Regions from separate parts of the Salibacterium sp. K-3 genome, predicted to be linked through region 2. Evidence: riboswitches for the same ligand, from Rfam matches in the RefSeq annotation. Region 2 holds a riboswitch; the other holds the start of a gene.
What was found. A riboswitch is a leader RNA that binds a small molecule or an ion and turns the genes downstream of it on or off. The one in region 2 is predicted to bind cyclic di-GMP.

Region 1 (9,363 bases), on a different contig from region 2:
TTCTGCCGTATGTTATCGCTTATAATGCTGCAGGTATTCCTGAAACGATGGCACGGGCAGCCACAGCATTGGGGCTGAAGCAGGGAGAAGTCCCGGAGCAGCTGTTCCGGCTTATTGAAAGTGGAAACGGCCCGGGATCCCTGGCGGAACTCGGGATGAAAGAGAAACATATAGAAGCGGCAGCAGAAGAGGTCATACAGCAGTCGTTTATGAACCCGTGTCCGGTGACGAAGAAGGACTTGACCAGGTTGTTGAAACAGGCCTGGGAGGGAAAACGTGAGTTGTAGCAGAAGGAACCCCCCCTCCTTTCTGAATTCTCCACCTCTATACATGAATGCTCCCGGCTTCAGGCGGAGTCGGGAGCATTCATATAAAAATGATTACGGGGATTTTTTTAAATCAGAAGCAGCCGACTGCTGTGCCCCCGTTTTCAGAGAAGCTCGTTCGTCTGCCAGCTGCTCGTGCCGGATCCTGCCGAATTCGTGCATTTTCTGCTTTCTGCCGCGGTAAGCAGCCAACAGTTTCGCCGGTGCATTGAAAGTTTGTCTGCTCATTCCGGCGATACGCCGTCGGGTATTTCCGCCATCCTGAGGAGCTGTTAGAAGGAGAGCAGTAAAAGCGGAAACGAAGCCGGCAGCTGCACCTTTCCATCCAGCCCGTTTATTCATGACGTTTCATCACTTTCTTTTAAATTTTTGAGTGCCTTCCGTTTCTGAAATAGATAATAAGCTAAAGCCGCACCGCCATACAGCCCTCCTAAATCCCTGTTATCTGCCTGTTCTTTAGCCTCATCCGTATTTTTTTTCATAGAGGCTGTCACATCAACGAGAGAAGAGGACAACTTTCTCGAGGCTTCGCCGGCATCACCGAGAATATAAAACAGCGGGTTCAGCGTACGCATTTTTTCGTTTAAATCAAGGAGGGTCTCATTGCTGTTATGAATAACCACTCCTGTTTCTTTCATCACGTCATCCAGCTGATCCGGAAGTTTTTCCACGGTTTTACTGACGCCCCCGAGGACGTTTGTAAGATTGTGCAGTGCACGGATTAGAAAAATGACGAGAACAGCAAATGCAATGGCAATAATAAGTATACTGATTCCTACTAGATCCAATATTATCCCTCCTGTGAATGCTTTTCCTATTTTATCATGAATCTGTCCCGGTATGTTTATGATTCCCGTTGATTTTCGACAACATCCAGCAGATTTCCGATGTATTCGCCGATAACCGGCATCGTTTCAAATTGGGCGAGAATGAAAAATAAAATGGCAATAAAGAGTGCCGTGCCGACGGTTAAACCCACCCCGCGGGCCACTCCTGCTATCACATTCGTTTTAATGACTTCGGAGGTTTTTGTATAATGATAGGCAAGATCCTTCATTCTGGAATTCGTTGTGATTTTCTCCAGTTTGTCGACCAGCTGCTCCAGTTTTTTCATTTCCTCTTTATCAGGCGGTTCTCTCCGCTTTTCGAGCCGTATGTTTTTCCTCTCCTGCTTTTCAGGCATACCCATCCCCTTCATTCTTTCGACGAGATTTTCTTTTTTTCTCTACCCTTTCCCGGCCTTCGGTAAACGCGGCATAAGCAAAGCGTAAGCGCAGAAGCTGGATCTCAGGTAAACATTCCCAACTACTAAAAAACTCCGGAAGAAGCTCCGGAGAAAAACCAATTACGTTGTTATTTCTGCAAAAATCCGGTTGTAAGCCTCGGCGGAATCCATATCTTTTTCTGTAATTCCGCCTTGATCATGGGTGGAAAGCCTGACGGTAATGGTGGTATAGTCAATCGTTACATGGGGATGATGCTGTACATCTTCGGCGTAAGCTGCCATTTTGTCGACAAAAGATATACCTGTCAGAAATTCCTTGAAAGAAAAAGTACGTTCAATGGTTTTTGCATCGGAACGCTCCCAGCCGTCCAATTCATTCAGTCTGCGTTCAATGGTTTCATTATCCAACGTACTCATATGGACCACCCTCCTTTAATTAGTCACAACATATCTATACCCCTTAAGGCCGACCCTTAAACCTGTAGGTGCGATGCACAGGAAACGTGCGTAAGGAACGCACAAATAGGGTATCCTTTTTATAGAAGAAAGGAGTATAGGATATGCGGACACGTGATGGATACGCCGAAAATGAATACGGGCGTCTGGAAGAAGTCCTGATGTGCAGACCGGAAAAGATGCGGATCGTAAAACCGATCAATGACACGCAGAAGCGGTATCATAACGAGAATATTGATCAACAGAAAGCGGAGGCGCAGCACCGGGAATTGAGAGAAGTGCTGCAAAACCATAATATTCATGTGCATCTGCTCCCGCCGGAAGAGGAAATGCCGGAACAGGTTTTTACGAGAGATCTTGGATTTACATCGGATAAGGGTATTTTCATCGGTAAAATGAATGAAGACGTAAGGGAACCGGAAACGACAAGTGTGAAAAAATGGATGGACGAAAACGGCTGGCGTTATCAGGAAATAAAAGCGGGAGCCCTGGAAGGCGGAGACATTATTATGGACGGTTCTCTTCTATTTGCGGCGGAGAGCGGCCGTACGACGATATCGGCCGTGGAAGAACTGAAAACGTTATTTCCCGATAAAAAAATCGTTCATCTTCCGTTGGAAGAGCAGCATCTGCACCTGGACTGTGTATTTAATATTATTTCTCCGGGTACGGCCATTATCTATGAACCTGCCTTCTCAAAACGGGCTCTGCGGGAAATAAAGATGCATTACCGGACCATTGTTGCAGGGGAGGAAGAGCAGTTTCAGCTTGCAGTGAATGTGTTGGGGATCGGCAGTAATAAGGTCATCGCTCTCCCGGAAAATAAAAGGCTGAATCAAGTGTTGAAAAATTGGGGATTTCGCATTATCGAAGTTGATTTCTCGGAGATTATTAAATCCGGCGGAGCCTTCCGTTGCGTTACATTTCCTTTAAAACGGCAATTTTCGGAATGACGAAAGGCAGGCGGGAAATGTCGTATGGTGCAGCCTGGTGTTATTTCCCCGCAGCAATTCACGGAATGTAACACCATGTTATGTCTAAGATTGTCAAATAATAAGGGAAAAGATATAATTAAAATAAGTCTAAGTACTCATTATCGAGAAAGGCAAATCCGTTGAAAAACGGAGACGCAAAGCCACGGGCCTAAAGCATTTATGCCAGGGCAGCCGGGCTGCCATTCATCCTCTTCATGTTTATTTTACATCAATGGCAGCTCCAGTGTGTGGCAGCCTTTCTTTCTTCAGACCTTACATTAAGGGAGAAAGAGGGTGTTTTGTTATACCTGCATTCCTTTCAAATCATATCCAGTCTCATCCCTGTACAAAATCGTCCCTGCGACCTCCGGTGAAGTTAAGTGCTGCCACACTGCAGAGGCTTCATTCCCTGGATCCGCTGCTGCGGGAACCGGTATTTATTACTGATGATGTCAGCCGGGTTACAGATATTCTATTCCGGACCCTTGAAACATCCCGGATGTGCAGCAATGTGAAACGGGATGCTGTCGTTCTGTCGGCGCAGGAATTGATGACTAATGCACTGAAGTATGCGGGAAATGGACTGTTATCCATGTATTATAACCATAAACGGCTTTTTCTTCTAATGGAGGATCAAGGCCCCGGACTCGAACCTTCGATTCTCATGGAAGCAGTGTATTTCCCTGGAAGGGCAGGGCCGCATACGATAGGCGGAGGACTTCACCGCATATATGTGGCTTCAGATAAAACAGTTTATTACAGTGATGACAATCTCACAGCTGTTGCCGCTGTTTTTTCGACATGATAAAGGCATTCCGTTCCATTCTGTCAAGGGTGCCTGAAGACAGGAGGTGACCGTTTGTAACCGGCGAACAACAAATAGTCGCCGCCTTCCGCTTCTGCCTTGGTTACATTTTCTTTCTCACAGGAAAAGGGCTGTACTTTCTGATACAGCCCCGATCTTTTCTCTCTAAAAAAAAACACTTGTAATAAGGCTTGATGATACGTAAAATATAAGTGGAAAACTTGTGCTTACGTTACAAAAGCAGTTTTCTATTGGTTACATACAGACTGACTAGTCGGTCTTTTCAGAGTCTGGAAGCAATGGAGAGTAGGTGCTCAAATGTTTAAAAGAGTATTGATTGCAAATCGTGGAGAGATAGCGGTAAGAGTAATACGCGCCTGCAGGGAACTTGATATTGAAACCGTCGCTGTTCACTCAGATGCCGATCGGGAAGCCCTGCATGTACTGATGGCTGATGAAGCATATTGTATCGGTCCAAGGTCTTCCGCGGAAAGTTATTTAAACAAAACAAACCTGATCGCAACAGCTTTAAAAACAGGAGCGGATGCCGTGCATCCAGGATACGGCTTTTTATCCGAAAATGCGGAGTTCGCCGAGATTTGTGCCGATCATAATCTGACATTTATCGGACCCTCGGCTGAAGCCATTAGTAAAATGGGGGCAAAAGCCGTTGCCCGGGAAACAATGAAAGACGCCGGTGTTCCGATTGTACCCGGTACGGACGGCATTATTGAGAACGAAGAGGAAGCACTGGATACAGCAGAGGATATCGGTTACCCGGTTATTGTGAAGGCAACTGCCGGCGGCGGCGGGAAAGGGATGAGAATTGCCCGCGACCCGGAAGACCTGCGCCATGCTATTCAGATGGCACAGCAGGAAGCCGCTACAGCATTCGGAGATTCTGGAGTTTACATGGAAAAATTCGTGGAAGAACCGCGGCATGTCGAAATTCAGATTATGGCGGATAAACACGGCAATGTCGTTCATTTCGGAGAACGGGACTGCACCATTCAACGCCGCCATCAAAAACTGGTGGAAGAAGCACCTTCCCCTGCGCTGGATGAAGACACACGGCAGGTAATGGGTCAGGCTGCCGTCAATGCCGCCAAAGCGGTCGATTACTGCGGAGCAGGTACCATCGAATTTTTACTGGATAAACACAAACAGTTTTATTTTATGGAAATGAACACCCGGATTCAGGTAGAACACCCGGTAACCGAAGAAGTGACCGGTATCGATCTCGTCAAAGAACAGATACTGGCTGCTTCAGGACGTTCGCTCAGCTGTACACAGGAAGATATCAAGATAGAAGGATGGGCGCTGGAATGCAGAATTAACGCTGAAAATCCGGGCCGGAATTTTATGCCGTCCCCCGGGAAGATTGATACGTATCTGCCTCCGGGAGGTTTTGGAGTAAGAATAGACAGTGCCGTATATCCAGGCTACACGATTACTCCTCATTATGATTCCATGGTGGCCAAGCTGATTGTGAAAGGATCCACGAGAGATGAAGCGATTAACAGAATGAAACGGGCTTTATCAGAATTTGTGGTGGAGGGTGTGTTTACAACGATACCTTTCCATACCGCTTTAATGGACCATGAGGTATTCCGCAAAGGGGAGTTTACAACAGCTTTTCTGGAAGAGTTTCAGGTTTTGGAATCATCCTCCGACGGATAGAAAGCAGGTGGTATTCGTGCCGGTGAAAACGACAAAACAGCGGATAACCGAAGCGGCTCTTCAATTATTTGAAGAATTTGGATTTCATGCGGTGACCGTCGATAAGATCGTTCAGGAAAGCGGCACTTCCAAAGGCGGTTTTTATCATAATTTCAAATCAAAAGATGAGCTGCTTTATACGATTCATGAATCGTTTATCACGTATATTATTGAAAAAGCCTATCAGGCTCATGCAAGCTGGGATACGCCGGCAGAAAAACTATACGAAACGGTCCATTCGTTTGTACGCATGTTTGAAGTGTACCAGGCCCATGTAACGGTTTTTTATCAGGAAAGTCTGTATTTATCGCCGGATTATTTTGACAGTATAAAAAGGAAGCGTGACCGTTATAAAGATATGATGTTTTCCGTCGTCGAGGATGGGAAAAAACATGGAGATTTCCGCCAGGAACTTCCCGTACCGATCACATCCATGGCAATCTTTGGAATGATAAACTGGACATATAAATGGTATAAAGCGGATGGAGAGTATTCGGTCCGGGAAATAGCCGATATTTATGCCGACTTAATCATGCAGGCTGTATTGACCGAAAATGCCAGAAATAAGCCGGAATACCAGCGGTTTTTTCTGGAACATAAAGTGGTGTAGCATGCGAATTAAACCGAGGACAAGGAGTGTATCGAATGTTTACGATGGACGAAATTAAGGAATTGATCCGGGCGGTGGATGAATCGTCTGTGGGAGAACTGAAAATCCAGGGAGAAACGCAGGAAAAAATTACGATTAAGAAAGAAGGCAGTACGGGTGCAGCAGCCCAGGCGGTTCCTCAGGTACAACCGGTACAACAGGCCCCTGCTCCCACTCCTGCCCCTGCTCCCGCGGCAGAGTCTGCGGAAGAAAGCAGCGGAACGACCCGGAAAGATGACCATCTGAAGGAAATTGTCTCTCCTATGGTCGGCACGTTTTACAGGGCTCCTTCTCCGGAAGCAGATGTATATGTGAAAGAAGGGGACCGGGTGAACGAAGAGAGCGTGGTGTGCATCGTAGAGGCGATGAAATTGATGAATGAACTGGAAGCAGAAACATCCGGAGAAATTGTTGAAATTCTGGTTGATAACGGAGAGTTGATTGAATATGGGCAGCCGCTGTTTTTAGTAAAACCGGATGAATAAAGCAGTATCCCTTTTCGCAGAAAAAGAGACGGAAAAATGATTCCCGTCTCTTTTTCTTTATGACTCTCAGCCTATGGAGGAGCCGGCAACCATTACTGCAACACCGGCGAAGCCAAGAAATATCGAAATGTTTGACGCCACATGTCCATTGTTAACCCGGAGGATCAATAAATAGCGGTCGGCAGGAAAAAACTGGGCAGAGGCAAATAGGTCCATAATCAGTATATCTACATTGGAGTGAAAAGATCGCCGGGACGAAGGAGGCAGGGCAGGTGGAACGAATATTAATCTGGTTTATGCATCCGGACAGAGAAAGCTTTAATGGAGCTGTGCTGGACACCTTACAGCAGGAACTTGAAAGCTTTGGAACAAAAACTCATGTACGCCATATACCGGAACTGGATATTTCTCCTCATCTGACGAAGGCTGAATATAATGAAACTCTTCAGGGAAAATATCCTGCCGTGATCAAGCGGGAACATGCCTGGATGGAATGGGCGGATGGGATTGTTCTTGTTTTTCCACTATGGTGGGGGAATTTTCCTGCGGAAGGCAAAGGTTTTATCGACCGTGTCCTATCTTATGGTTTTGCCTATACTCTCCAGGGGGAGAGCCCCATACCAAAAATGGAAGGGAAAAAAATCGGAGCAGTATACACAACAGGCGCTCCCGAGGATGAATTTGCCGAATCCCGTAAACGTCTGGAAACGTTATGGGAAGAGCAGATTTTTTCATTCTGCGGCTTCGAATCCTTATCTTTTCTTCACCTGGGCAATGTGGTTCAGACAGGTGATACCGGCAGGAAAGAAAGGCTTGAAAAAGTAAAAGAGTATGCAGAAAAGCTGGCTGTCACGGAACCTTAAAACATCCGCTTTGAGAGTGTAGGACCGGAAGTGGTATGATGAAGGCTGCTGTGCATTGAATGCTTTTATTGAACTGAAAAAGGATGAGATATAGATGATTTGGATGTTGGAACCCTGGCTGTTCTATTTGCTGCTGTCGATACTTCTTCTTGGAATCACATTTCCGGCGGGCATGGCAATTCATGGATGGCTCCGGAAAAAAGAGAAAAGAGCGGCGGGTCTGGAAAGAATATCTGCGATTATCCTTGCAGCTGCAATGGCAGCCGTTTATTTATACGCAGCCGAGCTTTTTACGGACAGGGCTGCACTGGGCGAACGCGTTGTCACGGACGAAGGTGTAATGGAAGCTGAACATGAACAGAATGTCGTTATACCGTTCGGGATGTATGCCGTTGTCGAACGCCTCTATGACTTTGGCTATACAAAAGAGGAAGAATGGCAGGAAGGCACGATCCGCTACACGTTCACCATTACTGACGGTGGAGCGTTTCTTTCAGAATATGAAGAATACATTGAAGGAAATGGAGCTTTTGTCAACAGAGGGCGTATCGCCTTTGATCAACTGTATGAAAAAGAATGGAAACCGGAACTGCAACGCACTTCAGATCAGGCAGTTCCTGATTTTCCAGGAGTGGAAGTAGAACAAAATCAGGTGACTTCCTGACATATACAACAGTCCCGGATCTGTCCGCCTCGGACAGATCCTATATGAAACGGGAGCCCCTTTTTTTTAATATGGAAAGTATCAATGAAATCAATGGTAAAACGCTTACGTATGTACTTTACTGTAAAAAAATTTTATATTTACAAGAGATTTTTAATCTTATAAGATTAGTGTAACTGTATAAAAAGTCTACATATGTAAAAGGGGAGGACGAAACATGACGTTTCATCATTGGGGAAGAGTGGTTTTGACAGGAATTCTGTCAGCTGCAGTACTGACAGCCTGTGGCCAGGACGAAGAAAACACCGGAAGCGGCGGCGGAGAGTCTGCATCTGAAGACTCACAGAGTTCAGAAGAGACGGAACCGGCAGAGGAAGAGACGGTCCAGGTAGGGGCTACACAGATTGTGGAGCATCCTTCTTTGGACGCGGCCTATGAAGGGTTCAAACAGGGGCTGGAAGATAACGGCTATACGGAAGGGGAAAACATAGAATACGATCTGCAGAATGCGCAGGACGATATGAACAATGCCCAGACGATTGCCAATAATTTCGTTGCCGACGGAGTGGATCTTATTTTTGCCAATTCCACCCCGAGCGCCCAATCAGCGAAGCAGGCCAGTTCGGAAACACCTATTATCTTCACTTCCGTAACGGATGCCGTGGAAGCTGGTCTCATGGAAGATCCGGAGTCTCCCGGCGAATTGATCACAGGCGTCATGGATCTTCATCCGGAAGCCATTGATATGACAGTGGACTTCATTGCAGAAAATTTTCCAGGTTCGAGCGTCGGTTTGGTGTATAATTCCGGCGAACAGAATTCAGTGACCCAGGTGGAAGAAGTACAGGCCGCTATGGAAGATACAGATCTGGAAGCCGTAACCCGAAGCGTTTCTTCCTCTGCTGAAGTACAGCAGGCAGCGGATTCTCTGGTAGGTGAAGCTGATGTCATGTACATTGTCACAGATAACACCGTTGTATCTGCTCTTGAATCAGTAGTAGGAGTCGCCAATGACCAGGACATTCCGTTGGTGGTAAGTGAACCGGATTCTCTGGCACGCGGCGGCTTTGTCACGTACGGCATTAACTATGAAGAGATCGGACACCGCGCCGGGGAAATGGCAGCCCAGGTGCTGGACGGGGAAAAGAGTCCTGATGAAATCCCTGCAGAACATCCTCAGGACATGCAGCTTATGAT
Region 2 (9,363 bases):
TCATGCATGAAACCGGACTTCTGGCCGTGACAGCGATGGGGATGACCATGGCCAATATGCACATTGCCTCCCTCAGTGATATGAGGCACTTCAAGGAAAATATATCGGTGCTGCTTCTTTCCGGCATTTTTATTATGATCACGGCATCTCTTGACCGCGAAATTCTGCTCCAGGTGTTTGATCCGCGGATCATGGCCTATGTTCTGTTGATGCTGATCATCGTGCGGCCGTTGTCTATATGGATTTCGACCATTAACACGGAGTTGTCATTAAAGGAAAAAGCGCTCGTCGGCTGGATAGCGCCCCGCGGTATTGTGGCACTCACCGTTGCCGGCTATTTTGCGAATGTGCTGGAGCAGGCAGGTTATCCCGGTGCTTCGATCGTCACCCCATTGACATTTGCCCTTGTCTTTTCAACCGTTTGTGCACACGGGTTTTCCATTGGACCGCTTGCCCGGAAACTGGGGCTGTCGCTGGAAGGAAAGCCGGGAGTGATCATCGTGGGCGGAAGTGCGTTCACCACGGCGCTTGCGAAAACGCTGAAATCGATGAAAATCCCTGTTCTTATTACAGACACTTCCTTCGAACAGCTTTTTAACGCGAGGACCGAAGGGGTTCCTTATTACCGGGGCGAAATTCTGTCGGAGCAGACGGAATATTATCTGGATCTGACACCGTACGAGAAATTAATCGCTGCCACCGACAGAGATTCGTACAATTCCCTCGTCTGTACGACATTTGTACCGGATATCGGCCGGAATGATCTGTTTCAGCTCAGCTGGCATGATCCGGAAAAGGAACATCCGGACGATCTTGTCATGCGGATCGGCGGCCGTATCCTGTTTGAGAAAGGCGCGACCTATGCCGAACTGAACCGTAAAATCGAAGAAGGGTATCAGTTTGTACAGACCAAGCTGTCGAAACAGTATACGTATAAGTCGTTTCTGCAGGATATTCAGGAAGATACGCTTCCCATTCTCAACTTAAAGCCGACCGGAAAATTTGATTTCTTTACAAGTGAAGCTCCATTGAAACCGGAAGCAGGCGATACCATTATCAGTCTCGCGCCGCCTGTGCATCCCGTTGAGAAAGATCCGGAAGGCGCCGAATGAACGTAATAACAGACAAAACCCTCCCACATGCCGGGAGGGTTTTTGTTGTTGGAAGGAATGCAAAATGTTTTAAGATCCAGCTGCAGCGTCCAGCCGCTTCCGCTTTTCTTATTGACATCGGAAGAAAAATCCAATAGACTACAGGTAAGACTTATTGAGAATGATTATCATTATTGTCGGAGGTGCTTTCTGGTGGACACGTTAATGATTGTAGGGGCGGACAAGCTCGGTTCGATCCCGAAACGGCTGCAGGAAGTGGGTTTTCAGGATATTTCTCATGTAAGCGGACGGAAAGTGAAAATGGTGCAGAAAAATATCCCGGAAGATGTAGATCTTGTGTTAATACTTACTGACTTTATCAATCACAATATGACCGACAAAGTGAAGGAGAAAGCAAAAGAACAGAATGTGCCGGTCTGTTTCGCAAAACGGTCATGGTGTTCTATCTATAAAACATTGGCCAACTGCGAAGAAGTGTGCAGAAAATGCCCGATGCTCCAGGGGGAGGAATAACCGTGAACCAGGAACCGGAATACATCCAGCACATCACCCAGAAAAACTCCGAACTCACCATGCAGGAATATTTCAATATGCTGCTCGAACAGCTCTCGGAAGGAAAGGTTCACACATCCGCCGATCTGCTTCGTTTGATAAAAAGGCGTTGGAAACTTGTAGCTGTCGATCAATTTCCAGACGTTTATCAATATGTGATTACGTTACCTGTTATTATGGACGAGTGCCTGAAAATGCTCCCCGGCTTTTCCTTTCAGCAGAAAGACTTCAGATGTAAAGCGGGAGACGCTGTCGTCACCGGATACAGGACGGACGGTGAAGAAGTAGAGGCGTGGATGTTTTTCCACGGCACCAATGAACAAAAACAGTACCTGCTGCACCGCGCCGTGCAGATGCTTGAGCAGCAGTATCCGGAACAGTACTGGACGCTCACTGCCCTTGATCCTGCCGCGGGGGAACGGTTCTGCAGAAAAAAATACGGCCTCTGAATGTTTTCCACAATCAGGCACCTTCGTTTCTGTTTCAGCGGGACGGAGGTGTTTTTCTGTTCGTCTTCCCGATTTGGTTTACAAAAACCAAAGATCAAGTTACATTAAAGACAATATAACTTAGCTGAAGGATGAACCGAATGTACGAGAAAGCATTGATGCTGATAAATGGAAATGCAGGGCAGTCATTCATTCAAAAAAATATGGAACTCACAGCAGGGATTTTAACCAGCCACATCGAACAATTAGTTGTACAAAAAACGCAGTATATAAGTCATGCTGAAGAATTGTTAAAAGAGAGGGGGGACGCCTATCATGTTATTATCGTCATGGGTGGTGACGGTACGGTTCATGAATGTATAAACGGATTGGCGGCACTGGATGATCCTCCACCTGTCTGTATTCTACCGGGAGGTACATGCAATGACTTTTCGAGGACGCTGGCCGTTCCGCAGCATATAAAAAGGGCCGCAGCCAGTCTCATGAACGGCACCACGAGGTATGTGGACATCGGGAAAATGAATGAACGCTATTTTTCCAATTTTTATGGTATTGGACTGATAGCCCAGACATCGGAGAACATTAACGGGGACTGGAAGGACAAGCTTGGAAAGGTCAGTTATTTCATCAGCGCGCTTCAGACGTTCACGAACCCGCAGCCCTTTTCCTTTGAACTGACGCTCGATGACGAAACAATGTCGGACGAGGCCGTTATGGTTCTTATTGTGAACGGTAATTTCATCGGAGCGTCACAGCTTCCGTTTCAGGGTATCATTCCCGATGACGGCTTGTTTAACATCTTTGTCGTAAGCCAGGGCGGGGCTTCGCTGTTACGGGAATATCTGACAGCGAAAAATCCATTAGCCTGGGATCTGGAACAGACGGATATAAAGCATTACCAGGCCCGGCACGTGAAGCTGGATACTCCGGAACCGATGAAAGCGGACACAGACGGAGAAATGTACATGAAGACACCGGTAACCATTGACAATAAGCCGGCCCAAATACCGTTTTTGGTGCCGGAATCCGAAGTGTAACCGGTCCTGTAAAACGGTTTTACGTTTACCAACCTTCAGAAAAAGGCAACTCTGTCGAAAGGCAGGGACGCAAAGTTACAGGCCTGTCGTCAATTTCCTTGACCAGGGCGGCTGGACTGCCTAAGGCAATCCAATAGGCTTTAGGAGGTTGAATCTTATGCAGATACCGGCAAAACTCGATCAGGAATGGGTGATCCTGATAAAAGAAGCCAAAGCTGCCGGCTTGAGTGTCGAGGAAGTAAAATCCTTTCTGGAAAAACAACATGTGGAATCCTGATAGGAAAAAAGCCATCTTTCTAAGATTGGCTTTTTTTCCATTATCGAAGCGTATATAATAAAGATGATGTACTGAAACGCAGGTCTGCTTTATCCCATATATTTCAAACGCTTTTTGTTGTTCAATATAACAAACTTTTATTCGTTATATGTTATAATGCAACCATACAGGTAATGATAAAGGAGTCCGGCTATGACGATGATAGGAGATCGAGTGAAAAAGTACCGTAAAGAAAAAAACATTTCGTTAACCGAACTGGCTGAACAGGCCGGTGTCGCGAAATCTTACCTGAGTGCTATGGAACGAAATATCCAGACCAACCCCTCCGTGCAATTTCTTGAAAAAGTGTCCGTTGTACTGGATGTGCCGGTGGATGCTCTCTTGAAAGACGAAAGTGATCTTGAAGAGAAGGACCTGGATGATGAGTGGCTTTCGATTGTTCAGGAAGCCATGAATTCCGGAGTGACAAAAGAACAATTTAAAGAGTTTCTTGAATTCAATAAATGGCGGTCCAAAAACCAGTAAAAAGCGGATACCAAAGAGAGAGGAGCTGTATAAAAGGAACAGCTCTTTTTCTGTGACAAAGAGAATTCAACCCCGGGCAGGAGTGGAAGGCGGCTGCATTGATCGCCGGCACTGGAACAATCCATTCACGGAAAGCGCCCGCCTGCAGCGCATGCCCCAATATTAGTGAAACATTTTTTGGCTGTTACTAAACTCTTGATACGGCCTCTCTTTTTTGCAGCTGCCCGTTTGACTTTGTCCTACTTATGATCATTCTGGTTTTGGTCCGCCAGAAAAACCAGCACCTCTTCCGGGGAGAGCCCGATATTTTTTGCTTCATCGATCAAAGCCACCCATTCCTTGTCCAGATATTGCCCCTCTTCCTTATTGCCCATTTAAGCTCCCTCCATTTTTTTTCCGTTTCGCCCAATTATCATATTTGATATATTCCTGAAAATGCTTGAACTGTTCTTTGCTTACTCCTTCCCGGATCGCCTCCTGGACGAGAAGAATCCACTCTTCATCGAGCAGTTGTTCTTCGCTGTAGAGTTCAGTCATGGAATCTTCAATCAGTTCCTCCACCGAAATATCCATCACCGAGGCGATTTTTTTCAAAACTTCAATAGAGGGGTTCTGTTTTACGTCTCGTTCAATATAACTTAAATATGATTTGGAAATACCGGTACGGTTGGAAAGTTCGGACAGGGAGAGCCTTTTTTTCCTTCGGTATAATTTTAATTTTTGACCAAGCATAAGCCCTTCTCCCTTATTTCTTCGTTTTGTTCATTATATAAAACAAAAAGGAATTTTCAAAAATTGAAATTAGGAGAACGAAAGAGAAAATACGTTATATAGAACAGAATTTGTTCGATATATGGTTTAATTGGCATATTTTAAACCTTTTCAGCAGGATTTATTCGTTATATATTTTTGTTATATTCTATAAAACGAACAGAGAGGGTGTATCATGGTCAGGCTTCGGGGCGGTACGTATTACACTTATTTGTTTGGACATCTCGTGGTATTGTTTTATATGAAAAACAATCGCTGTCGATTGTATATTGACGGGACATACAGGGGGGAGGCGTCTTTTCATTACGTAAGGGCGGAAATACACAGACTGAAGCAGACTGGACGACCTCTGTATCTTTATTACCGTGGAGAAAACATCTGGAAGGAAGGGCGGAAAGGACTCTTTGTTCATGTAAGGGCGTAGGTACAGCTGCCTTCGTCGTTTGTTTCTTTTTCCATTGACAACAGAAAAGGTATTTTTAGACAATAGTGGAAGAGAAACTGTATTCGAAGGAGAGTCCACCTTGTTTCAGCGGCTGCTTGTTTTATCCCTGATTCTTATTGCCGTGTGCTTTATCGGCTATTACCTGCTTGATACCAGCCCGGGCTATACCATCGGAGCCCTTCCTGTGTAACAGAAAAACCGTGGGAATGTCCCACGGTTTTTTTACATTTTTTGAAGAGCTGTGTGAAGCTCCTTCATTTCATTTTCAATCAGCTCGAGTTCACGGATCGCGCCGGCTGCATTCCCCCCGACTGTCTCGAGCTTATCGAGGTCGCCCTGGATGCGGATATAATCCATTTTCAGATGCTGGATTTTTTCTTCGATTTCCTTTTTTTCCATCGTTTCAGCCTCCATTCGCTGTCGCTGACTGCAACATATCATATGGATCGAAGGGACTCAAATGATAAGATTTTTCAATACGTCTTGCAAAGTATCGCATCAGGCTTTATAATTTTTAATGAAAATGATTATCAATGTTATGACAGCTTGTTTTTACCGGGAAATCGAAAGGGGTATCAGACATGTCAAAACTGTCTACCGAACATATAGCAGTCGCCTATAACGATCACACGATCATTGATGATATGAATATTGAGGTTCCTGAAGGTGTCATAACCTCCATTATCGGTCCGAACGGATGCGGCAAATCGACACTCCTGAAAGCCATGTCGAGGATTATGAAGCCGTCCGGCGGCGCCGTCTATCTGAACGGCCGCAATATTCATGAAATGAAAACAAAGGACGTTGCCAAGGAAATGGCGATTCTTGCGCAGTCCCCTGATATTCCGCAGACCCTTACCGTGTCCCAGCTCGTCTCGTTCGGACGCTATCCGCACCGTCGCGGAGCCGGCAGAATGACAGCAGCGGACAAAGAAGCGGTGGAAAAGGCGATTGTCGATACCGGAATGATAGAATATAAAGACCGTACACTGGACGCGCTTTCGGGCGGCCAGCGCCAGAGAGCCTGGATAGCAATGGCACTCGCGCAGGAGACGGAAGTGATGCTGCTCGATGAACCGACGACATATCTTGATATGGCTCACCAGCTGGAAGTGCTGGAACTTCTCGAGTCGCTTAATAAACAGGAGGAACGGACCATCGTCATGGTGCTCCACGATTTGAATCATGCCGCCCGTTTTTCGGATCATCTTATTGCGATGAGAGACGGTGATGCCAAGCATATCGGACATCCGTCAGAAGTCATCAGCAAACCGGTGCTCCGAAAAGTATTCGGGATTGATGCCCATGTTGTCACTGATCCGCGCACCGGAAAACCCCTCTGCATGACCTACGACCTGGTGGACCGCCATCTGGAGTCCGTTCCGGATCAAGGAGCAGATTCGGCACTGGCCAGGGTCTGATCGTATGACGACGGCCCCGGCGGAAAAAACAGGTTCTAAAATCTATGACATTTTTTCTGTAAGAGAGAATGCGCCTGCTGCCTGTGAAGCGGCGTTTTCTGCATCCAAATGGCGGTCTCCGGAGGGAACAGCACCGTTTATGGAACGATACGGTGCGGCGGTTCATGCTCCCGATCCCGATATGACCGTGATGTTCTGGGCCAACCGGTACAGCCGTTTCTTTGCGTTCGTCCACTGGGCTCTGGCAGAAGGATATATGCTGAACGCTTCGCCGGAGGATGTCACCGTATTTTTAACGAAACGTCCGGAAGGCGGCGAACCGGTGTTTGAATTCACCTGCTCCTGGAATGAAAGCGGGCACTCCCTTGATGACAACATACGCCGGATGCGCCTCCTTTCCTTTTATCAGCAGCACGTCGTTCCGTTGTTTCAATCGGCGGCCGCCTACGCCGGTGTCCGCCCCCGTGAGTTGTGGGGACAGGTCGTTCATGCTGTGCCGTACTTTCTTGATCTCGCAAAAGTGACAGAGAGTCCGGATGTACAGCGCCGCCTGGATGAAGACTGGAACTTTCTCGTGGAGCATACGAAGCCCGGCGATTTTCAGGAAAAGAAGCACCCTTTTCAATATAAACGGCTTCCCGTGCCGAATCCGGCTGATGAGGAGAACCCGGTATACACAAAACCGACCTGCTGTCTTGCCTACAAACGATCATCTCAGTGCTGTTACCGCTGCCCCCGCATGAAACCTGGTGAAAGGGAACGCTTGTATCAGCAATATAAAGAAAATCAAAAATAAGGATGGAACCTTGGCAGTGTGCTGGTTCCATCCTTATTTTTTTGACGTCCGGCTCATCAGCCATAAAAAGAACGGTGCACCGATAACGGCAGCGACAAGGCCGGACGGGATTTCTTTCGGTGCCAGCAGCATGCGCCCGGTCATATCGGCAATGACAAGGAGCGAGGCCCCGAACAGCAGTGCCACAGGCAGAATGCGGCGGTGGTCATGTCCGACCATCAGACGGGCAAGGTGGGGCGCCACGAGGCCGATAAAACCGATCGTTCCGACGGCAGCAACCGCCATGGCCGCCGAGAATGTAGCAGTGACAGCGGTGATCCAGCGCACGGCCCCGGTCCGGACCCCGAGTCCCACCGCTGTCTGATCACCAAGAGAAAGGATATTGAGTTTATTTAACAGCATGACCGATATAGGTATTAATGTCAGCATCGGCCAGATCAGAAACTGCTGCAGTTCGCTGTATCCGGTCGCATACGTACTTCCGGACAGCCAGGTCAGGGCAGAGGCGGCGTTCATGTTCGAACGGGTAATAAGAATCTGGGTCAGCGCGCTTCCTGCAGCGGAAACGGCAATGCCGGTAAGGGCAAGTACCGCGGGTTCAAAATTGGTTTTCCACGAGAAAAACAGTACGATGGCAACGGTCAGAAACGCTCCGACTATCGCACCGGCAGGAAACCAGGCAGCCGACAGGCCTGTAAACACGAACATGACCATTAACACGCCCACTCCGGCACCGGATGTAATACCGATAATAGAAGGATCGGCAAGCGGGTTTCGGAGAATCCCCTGAAACAGAAGCCCGCTTAATGTGAGAAGAACGCCGGCCGCCATGGCGGCAAGAATTCGGCCGAGCCGCAGGTCAAAAATAATATAGCGCTGCCCGGATGCGTCGTTTTTCCACAAGGCATTCCACGTATCGATGAAAGCAAAGCCGTCACCGCCTCCGGCAAGGGCCGCAAAAAAGGAAAGCGCGAGCAGTCCTGCAGCACCGACGACGACAAACGGATAAGAAGCAGGAAAAAGGTTGCGGCCTGGTGAAAGGGTCTCTTTGGAACCCGCGCCGAACAGCGTCTGACGGTGTTTCAGGATGAGACGGACAAGCCAGGGGCCGCCGATCAGTGCTGTAATGGAGCCCACCGGCAGTTCGGATAACGACGAGTCAAGAAATCGTCCGAGAATATCGGCGCCGATCAGCAGATTTGCTCCCCATAACATCGACGCTGCAATCAGCGTCCCGTGCAGCTGATAGCCGGCGAGCCGGATAATATGCGGGGCAATGAGACCGATAAATGCGACAGGTCCGACGACACTGACAGGAAGCGCCGTCAGCCCGACGGCAGCAAAAAACATAAAGACCTGAATCAGGCGCACTTTTTCCCCCAGTGTCCGGGCCTGGTCCTCCCCGAGCAGGAGCAGATCCATTTTCCGGCTGAGCCAGATGATGACGAGAAACAAGACGGCCAGCCACGGAAGGGTAAAGGTAACACCGCTCCAGTCCTGCTGCACGAGCGTGCCGTTTCCCCACAGAAAAAGGCCGGATGTTTCGTATTCAAAAAATATCTGCAGTGTGGAGGTGAAGGAGGTGAACATCATTGTCAGTACCATGCCTGCAAGCGCCATGCGGACTGGAGTGGCCGTATGTCCGCCCGACATGACGAAGACGAGGACAGCCGCAAAAGCACCCCCGAGAAAAGCAAGCAGAAATCCGCTGTCTTCAAGCCAGGCTGCGCCTGACACCGTTCCAAGAATCACAAAAAAATACGCCCCGGAATGTACGCCAAGGGTACTCGGAGAGGCAAGAGGATTTCTCGTCAACGTCTGAAAAATCACGCCGGCAGCCGCCAGTGCTGCGCCGGCCAGAATGCCGATCGCAATTCTCGGCAGGTAGACAGACCGGACAATCTGGTGTTCAAGGGCACCGCCGGACTGGAACAGCGCTTCCCGGACTGTTTCTAGAAACACCTCTCCCGTACTTTGA

Region 1: linked by a shared signal. The riboswitch ahead of ACW9JV_RS06625 (hypothetical protein) and the one ahead of ACW9JV_RS12500 (anti-repressor SinI family protein) in region 2 are both predicted to bind cyclic di-GMP.

What each region holds. Positions count from the first base shown of each region.
Region 1 covers NZ_JBSVZE010000001.1:1,331,682-1,341,044, forward strand. Annotated here, with positions in the region: gene ACW9JV_RS06595 (maleylacetate reductase) at 1-287, shown strand, start outside; gene ACW9JV_RS06600 (hypothetical protein) at 381-668, opposite strand; gene ACW9JV_RS06605 (DUF948 domain-containing protein) at 665-1,114, opposite strand; gene ACW9JV_RS06610 (DUF5665 domain-containing protein) at 1,171-1,509, opposite strand; gene ACW9JV_RS06615 (4a-hydroxytetrahydrobiopterin dehydratase) at 1,672-1,968, opposite strand; gene ACW9JV_RS06620 (dimethylarginine dimethylaminohydrolase family protein) at 2,112-2,960, shown strand; cyclic di-GMP riboswitch class I at 3,102-3,186, shown strand; gene ACW9JV_RS06625 (hypothetical protein) at 3,352-3,786, shown strand; gene accC (acetyl-CoA carboxylase biotin carboxylase subunit) at 4,105-5,466, shown strand; gene ACW9JV_RS06635 (TetR/AcrR family transcriptional regulator) at 5,483-6,115, shown strand; gene accB (acetyl-CoA carboxylase biotin carboxyl carrier protein) at 6,151-6,639, shown strand; gene ACW9JV_RS06645 (NAD(P)H-dependent oxidoreductase) at 6,912-7,502, shown strand; gene ACW9JV_RS06650 (hypothetical protein) at 7,597-8,166, shown strand; gene ACW9JV_RS06655 (ABC transporter substrate-binding protein) at 8,384-9,363, shown strand, end outside.
Region 2 covers NZ_JBSVZE010000002.1:69,308-78,670, reverse strand. Annotated here, with positions in the region: gene ACW9JV_RS12520 (cation:proton antiporter) at 1-1,112, shown strand, start outside; gene ACW9JV_RS12515 (DUF2325 domain-containing protein) at 1,158-1,625, shown strand; gene ACW9JV_RS12510 (hypothetical protein) at 1,628-2,113, shown strand; gene ACW9JV_RS12505 (diacylglycerol/lipid kinase family protein) at 2,254-3,150, shown strand; cyclic di-GMP riboswitch class I at 3,185-3,274, shown strand; gene ACW9JV_RS12500 (anti-repressor SinI family protein) at 3,308-3,427, shown strand; gene ACW9JV_RS12495 (helix-turn-helix domain-containing protein) at 3,626-3,952, shown strand; gene ACW9JV_RS12490 (anti-repressor SinI family protein) at 4,192-4,326, opposite strand; gene ACW9JV_RS12485 (helix-turn-helix domain-containing protein) at 4,316-4,684, opposite strand; gene ACW9JV_RS12480 (SE1832 family protein) at 5,391-5,567, opposite strand; gene ACW9JV_RS12475 (ABC transporter ATP-binding protein) at 5,750-6,589, shown strand; gene ACW9JV_RS12470 (hypothetical protein) at 6,594-7,385, shown strand; gene ACW9JV_RS12465 (iron ABC transporter permease) at 7,419-9,363, opposite strand, start outside.